DNA from 3 places in the Niveispirillum sp. BGYR6 genome. Region 2 is predicted to be linked to each of the others. Evidence: riboswitches for the same ligand, from Rfam matches in the RefSeq annotation. Region 2 holds a riboswitch; each other region holds the start of a gene.
The links. Region 2 has a riboswitch for glycine ahead of PCJ49_RS01405 (TonB-dependent receptor). Riboswitches for the same ligand answer to the same signal wherever they lie in the genome.
Positions count from the first base shown of each region.

Region 1: linked by a shared signal. The riboswitch ahead of PCJ49_RS03820 (L-serine ammonia-lyase) and the one ahead of PCJ49_RS01405 (TonB-dependent receptor) in region 2 are both predicted to bind glycine.
Region 3: linked by a shared signal. The riboswitch ahead of gcvT (glycine cleavage system aminomethyltransferase GcvT) and the one ahead of PCJ49_RS01405 (TonB-dependent receptor) in region 2 are both predicted to bind glycine.

Region 1 covers NZ_JANLNL010000001.1:898,337-900,604, forward strand. The annotation lists SAM-I-IV-variant riboswitch at 47-157, shown strand; gene PCJ49_RS03815 (hypothetical protein) at 233-514, shown strand; glycine riboswitch at 543-630, shown strand; gene PCJ49_RS03820 (L-serine ammonia-lyase) at 749-2,128, shown strand; gene msrQ (protein-methionine-sulfoxide reductase heme-binding subunit MsrQ) at 2,132-2,268, opposite strand, start outside.
Region 2 covers NZ_JANLNL010000001.1:336,877-339,144, forward strand. The annotation lists gene PCJ49_RS01405 (TonB-dependent receptor) at 1-997, opposite strand, end outside; glycine riboswitch at 1,301-1,388, opposite strand; gene PCJ49_RS01410 (hypothetical protein) at 1,951-2,268, shown strand, end outside.
Region 3 covers NZ_JANLNL010000009.1:154,466-156,733, forward strand. The annotation lists gene gcvH (glycine cleavage system protein GcvH) at 1-1, opposite strand, end outside; gene gcvT (glycine cleavage system aminomethyltransferase GcvT) at 183-1,301, opposite strand; glycine riboswitch at 1,478-1,576, opposite strand; gene PCJ49_RS18150 (hypothetical protein) at 1,653-2,207, opposite strand.

The DNA of each region.
Region 1 (2,268 bases), 560 kb from region 2:
TGCGCGGCCGGCCCAACTGGGATAAAAGCGGCACCAGGAAGATTTCTTCCAGCATCCAGAGCCGGACTTGGGTCCGGCGCCAACCTGCCGACCCGGGCAAGGTGGCGGCCTCTGACGGGGCGATGCGGCCGGTTTACTGGCAACGAAGCGGGCGGCGATTCCCTCTCCACCCTTTGGCCTGGTCCCGTCACGCCTGCCTCCTGTGGCCCTGTTGGTGCCTTTTGTGGAGTGCATGATGTTTGTGACCGCACCCTTGGCCCCCGCCCCCTTTCATCCGGGTGATGAATGGCTGCGTGACCTGATTGCCGCCCCGGGCGATCAGGTGCAGCCGGTCGGCCCCACCGAGGGCGACCGCGCCCTGTTCGTGGTGCTGCATCGCAGCCGCGGGCTGTGGACGCATATTTACCGGGTGCAACGCCAGCCGGGGCGCAGCGGCGGGCTGGTCGCCCTGTTGCGGGTGCTGGAAGGGGATCAGGTGGAACAGGCGGTTTGCTGGGCGAACGGCATGGCTTGACAGCAGCCCTGCAACAATGGAATGGATGCTACCCGACGAGGGAGAGACTGGCCCTGCGCCAGCGCCGAAGGAGCAACCGCCCCGGAAACTCTCAGGCAAAAGGACCCGTCGGACATAATATCTGGAAAGTGGCGCTTCGCGCGCCCGCCGAAGGGATAGCGATCTCAGGCAAACAGACAGAGCGGGCACAACCGGGCGGCAGAAAAAGCCGCCACGCAAGGAGTGTCCGCCATCGTGACCATTGCCGCCGCCCCGCTGTTCCCTTCCCTTTCGGTGACCGATCTGTTCACCATCGGCATCGGCCCGTCCAGTTCCCACACGGTGGGGCCCATGCGGGCGGGGGCGGTCTTTGCCGCCATGGCCACCGCCCATGGCCAGCCGCATATGGTCACCTGCGATCTTTATGGTTCGCTGGCGCTGACCGGCAAGGGCCATGCCACCGACCATGCCGTGCTGCTGGGCCTGTCCGGCTGGCTGCCGGACCGCATCGATCCCAATGCCGTGCCGGACCTGATCGCCGCCATCGCGCGTGACCAGTCACTGCCGCTGGGCGGTGGTACGGCGATCCATTTTGTGGAAGCGGACCATCTGCGCTTCCGCATGGGGGAATTCCTGCCCTTCCATGCCAATGCCATGCGCTTTACCGCGCATTATGTCGATGGGCGGCAGTTGGAGCAGGTTTTCTATTCCGTGGGCGGCGGGGCCATCCGCATGGAAGGGGCCGATGCCGGCGACCGGCCCAATGTCACCCTGCCCCACCCGTTCAGTTCCGGTGCCGAGCTGCTGACCATCGGGGAACAGCAGGGCCTGTCCATCGCCGATATTGTCTGGGCCAATGAGGAGGCGTTCCGTAGCCGGGCCGAGACGGTGGAGTTTGTCGACAAGGTGCGCCAGGCCATGCTGGATTGCATCGAGCGCGGCTGCCGGCAGGATGGCATCCTGCCGGGCGGGCTGAAGGTGCGCCGCCGCGCCCGTTCCCTGCATCAGACCCTGATGGCCAGTATGCCCCGCATCGAGCCGTCCCACGTGTTCGAATGGGTCAGCCTCTATGCGCTGAGCGTGAATGAGGAGAATGCCGCCGGCGGCCGGGTGGTGACAGCCCCCACCAATGGGGCGGCCGGCATCCTGCCCGCCGTACTGAAATATTATGAGACCTTTGTCTCCGGCGCCAACCGCGCCGGATCGCGCACCTTGCTGATGACGGCGGCGGCCATCGGTTTTCTGTACAAGATTCGCGCTTCCATCTCGGCGGCCGAAATGGGCTGCCAGGGGGAAGTCGGGGTGGCCTGTTCCATGGCCGCCGCCGGGCTGACCGCAGCCTTGGGCGGCAATAACCAGCAGATCGAAAATGCCGCCGAGATCGGCATGGAACATAATCTGGGCCTGACCTGCGACCCGATCGGCGGGCTGGTGCAGGTGCCCTGCATCGAACGCAACACCATGGGCGCGGTGAAGGCGATCAATGCCGCCTATCTGGCCCTGCGCGGCGATGGCAGCCACGTCGTCTCCCTGGACGCGGTGATTGAAACCATGCGCCAGACCGGCGTGGAGATGAGTTCCAAATATAAGGAAACCAGCCTGGGTGGGCTGGCCGTCAATGTGGTGGGCTGTTGATTTTTAAAGTCTCCCCGTGGCGGGTCGCTCACGCCCGCCACGGGGCAGCAGACGCCAGCCCAGCAGGGCCACCACGATGGTGGCATAGATGATGGGCTCCAGCGGCCAGGATTTCACCAGCAGCAGGAAATGGGCGGCCC
Region 2 (2,268 bases):
AGCCACCACGGGCCGCGCGCACCCAATCCGGCAGGCTGGCCCGCAGACCCAGTGCTGTGGCCGGATAGGCGGGGTTGCCCGGCGTCGGGTCATACTGGAACCAGCCGCCATAGAAACTGTAATCAAAGAAGATGCCAGTGGGGTTCAGGTTACGGCACTTGATATTGCCATTGGCATCCAGCAGATCGGTACGCTGGCCGGTTGTGGCATCAAAGACGTAATCCTGCGCGCAGGATGTGCGGGACCGCTGGCGGTTCTTCAGGGATTCCTGGCGGCGATATTCCGCACCGATATTGATATAACCGTCGCCATAATCCTTGCCCCAGAACATGGAGCCTTGAAAGTAATTGCCCCCGCCATGCTGGGAGACATTGCCATCCAGGTTCATTTCCAGCCCCGCCGAGGCACGGCGGGGGATGATATTGACCACGCCGGCAATGGCGTCGGACCCGTAGATGGAGGAGGCGCCACCCGTCAGCACCTCCACCCGGTCAATAATGGAAGAGGGGATGGTGTTCAGGTCCACCTGACCCACCCGGCTGCCCGTACCCGCGGGCGTCAAGCGGTGACCGTTCAGCATCACCAGGGTGCGCCCGGCCCCCAGATTGCGCAGGCCAATGGTCTGGGCATTATTGCCGCCATCCACCACCATGCCGCCGGCCGTCGTGGCGGACAGGCGGTTATTGACCTGCTGCGTGCCCATGGCCGCCACGGCGCGGTTGATGATGCTGGCCGTATCGAAGGCGCCGGCATTGCGAGCCGTCTCTGCCTTGATCACCTGCACCTGATTGGGACTGTTATATTCTGAACTGAGCCGCGATCCGGTGACGACGATTTCGTCCAGCTCATCCGTGTCGGTGAGGGCTGGGGCGGCCGCGGCGGGGGCCGGGGATGCCAGCAGGTTGGGATCAGCCGGCTGTGCCAGGCTGCTGGTGGACAATAGAAGAGTAATCGCGGAACCGCTGCCCAGCAGCGCCGCCTTGAGGATTCTGTTCATTTTGCTTCCCTGCTCGGGCAAGCCCGCCGATCATTATGCAGAGGGCACAGCTTTTCCCGGGCCGCCCGCTGCCGGGCGACATGGAAATAGCGGTCCCCGCCGTCGGCAGGTCATGCTGATATGATGGTCGATGCGGAGAGTGCGCCCGCAATCCGGGCGTCAGGGATCAACTGGTGATGGACATGGCTGCGCCCCCAAAGCGGTTTCCGTGCTTTTCGGCGCCCCATCTGTTTTTGTGCCTGAGAGTATTACCCCGTCGGCGGACGGCCAGCCGCAGCTTCCGTCACTTTCCAGATTGTAATCCCGAGCCGCATGGTCCGTTTGCCTGAGAGTTTCCGGGGCGGTTGCTCCTTCGGCGCCGGCCAAGGCCGGTCTCTCCCATGTGCTCCTGCTAACGGGTGTTAGGGTGGCTTAATGAATAATGCGCTGTCAACCCATGCTGTGTAATGAAACAAGGTAAATTGCTGCCAACTCGTAATAAGAAGAAATTCGCATTATGTGCGCCGCAACATAGGCGGGCTGCGGGTTTTGCCAGCCATACCGTTGTCTGTTAGTACCGCCGGAAGGGGATATGCGGCGTATTGTCGCATTTAAATTGCAATAAGAAATCAGAATTGATCGCATTTTTCCCAAAAAAACAACAGTAATATGTAGTAAAATTTCAACATCCAAAGGGGGCAACCCTGAGCGCAGGAACAAGTTTACCCTGATCGTTGGCGCTTCCGTCAGCGCCTCATGTACGGACATGGAAAGTGAGGGCGTCGCCTCTCCCAGGTGGATGGGGGGGAGGTCGGGGTGCTCACTTAACCTCCAGTTACTTGACCAGTCTGTCAGCGTTATAGATGTTGCGTATGATTTCTGGCATATGGCTTTCATATATTTTTATTTCTTGATTGTTTTTTAAATGTATGAAGTAATATATTATTATATTGGTAAATTTTACAGAGGTGAAAATGAAAAAGATAAATTTTTCTATAATTTTTTTGTTGGTTATTTTATCTTTTCCTTCTATTTCATACGCTTTTATATGGTCTCCAGACCTTGCTTGTGATGGCAATTCTGATCCGAATGATAACTCATCTGGGTACGAATTCCGTGGTGGGTACTACGACTTAAATCATTATGAAAAGGTGATAAAGTGGCTTAGTCGTGATAGATCACGCGACAGGCCTGAACCTTGGTTGAATGATCCAAGAAAACTTGAAAACCTGGGAGAGTTGTCACTTTTCTACAAAAATACAATCCATCATGATCTATCAAATAAAGATGAT
Region 3 (2,268 bases), on a different contig from region 2:
TGGTCGGGTCTTCCGGGTCTTGGGGGGGAAATGACGTGTCGTTGGTGAAAAGGGATTGTCGGCTTTGCTCTCTCAACCGTCACCCCGGCGAAGGCCGGGGTCCAGTTTCGTAGAGAAAGGCGCCTCTGGCCCCTGGACCCCGGCCTTCGCCGGGGTGACGGTAGGGCGAGGTGCTGCCCGTCTCACCCCTTGAAATAACGATGCGGTGCAAACGGCATGGCGGCGACGGTGGCGGGCATGGCCTTGCCGCGCACGATCAACTGCACGCGCGTGCCCACGGCAGCGGAAGCAGCCGTGACATAGCCCATGGCGACGGGGCCGCCGGCGGTGGGGCCGAAGCCGCCGCTGGTGATCTCCCCGATGCGGTTGCCGTCCATATCCTGGATTTCGGTATGTTCGCGGGCCGGGGCCTTGCCTTCCGGCTGAATGCCCACACGCTTGCGGGCCGGGCCTTCCGCCAACTGGGCCTGCACGATGGCAGCACCGGGGAAGCCGCCTTCCGTGCGGCGGCGCTTGGAGATGGTCCAGGTCAGGGCCGCTTCCACGGGGTTGGTGCCGGTGTCGATATCATGGCCGTACAGGCACAGCCCGGCTTCCAGGCGCAGCGAGTCGCGCGCGCCCAACCCGATGGCTTCCACTTCAGGTTCGGCCAGCAGCAGGCGGGCCAGCTTTTCGGCATCGGCGGCACCGACGCTGATCTCATAGCCATCTTCACCGGTATAGCCGGACCGGCTGATCTGTACCGGGATACCCTGGATGGTGGCCGTCCGCGCGCTCATGAAGCCCATGGTGGCGGCTTCGGGCAGCAGGCGGGCCATCACCGTGGCCGCCGCCGGGCCCTGCAGCGCCAGCAGGCCGGCATCATCGCCCAGATACTCGATCTCAATACCCGCCGGCAGGCCGGCCTTCAGATGCGCCAGATCCTCGGCCTTGCAGCCGGCATTGATGACGACATAGAGATGATCCTCGAACCGCGTCACCATCAGATCGTCCAGGATGCCGGCCTGATCATTGGTGAACATGGTGTAGCGGATGCGGCCCGGTGCCAGGGCTGCGATATCGCCCGGCACCAGCGCTTCCAGCGCCTTGATCACCGAATCAATATCAGCCCCGCGCAGGCGTACCTGGCCCATATGGGACACATCAAACAGGCCCGCCTTCTCGCGGGTATGCAGATGTTCCTTCAGCACGCCCAGCGGGTACTGCACCGGCATGTCATAGCCGGCGAACGGCACCATCTTGGCGCCCAGTTCGACATGGAGATCGTAAAGCGGCGTGCGCAACAGGCTGGTGTCACCCAAGGTGGGACACTCCCTTCAGGACAGGTTACGGCCGTCGCGGGGATCGTCCCCGTGGCGGTTGCCCCCCTCTGTCCTGGCCCCTGAGAGATTCGCCGCAACCTTGTGGCTGTCAGCTTACTCCGTCGGTGGGCTGTCGGCTGGGATGGAATCCCGGCCCGCCTGCTTTCCAGATGCGCCTACCCCTTGCGGTCCTTTTGCCTGAGAGTTTCCGGGGGCGGTTGCTCCTTCGGCGCTGCCGCCCGGTCAAGGGCAACAGTCTCTCCCGCAAAGGGTAATCAGCTTTGCAACACACAAACTAAACAACCCACGCCGCCTGTCAATGGCGGCGTGGGAAGAGGCCCAATGCGGTAATTACCGGCCTTCGTTGGCGGCGCGGTTGGCGTCGGCCTGATCGGGGGTGATCTGGAAGCCGACCAGCACCTCGTACCAGCGGGCATCCACCGTCTTGGGCACGGCAATCGACTGTTCCAGCGTCTCCTGCACCATGCCGGTGCCGCCATTCAGCGGGATACTGGTGCTGAAATCCTTCTTGGTGATGATGTTGCGGTTGGGGTCCACCACCGCCACGAAATAGGTGACGGGCAGCGACGTGGCGCTGCCGCCCTCATTCACCCGGCCGGAAATATCCAGGTTCGCCGCGATCTTGACGTGGGTATCGTCATAGGCGCAGTTGGCGAAAATGCCGGACAGCACCGCGACACCCTGGTCGGTGCGCAGCGTGCCGGCATCGCGCAGGATGCCCACATTGGGGCAGCCGGCTTTGAAGCCTTCATTTTCGGCACAGCCGGACAAGGCCAGCATCGCCAGTCCCGCACACGCGGCCATGCGCCAGGGGCGGGCGGCTTTCCTGGCCGGCGAACCTATATTATGGTCGGGCTGGGTCGTCATCGTGCAGGGGCTGGTCATCAAGCGTCCGTTCACTTCCACCATCCGGGACAAATGCCGCGCATCCCGGATACGAGCCTTC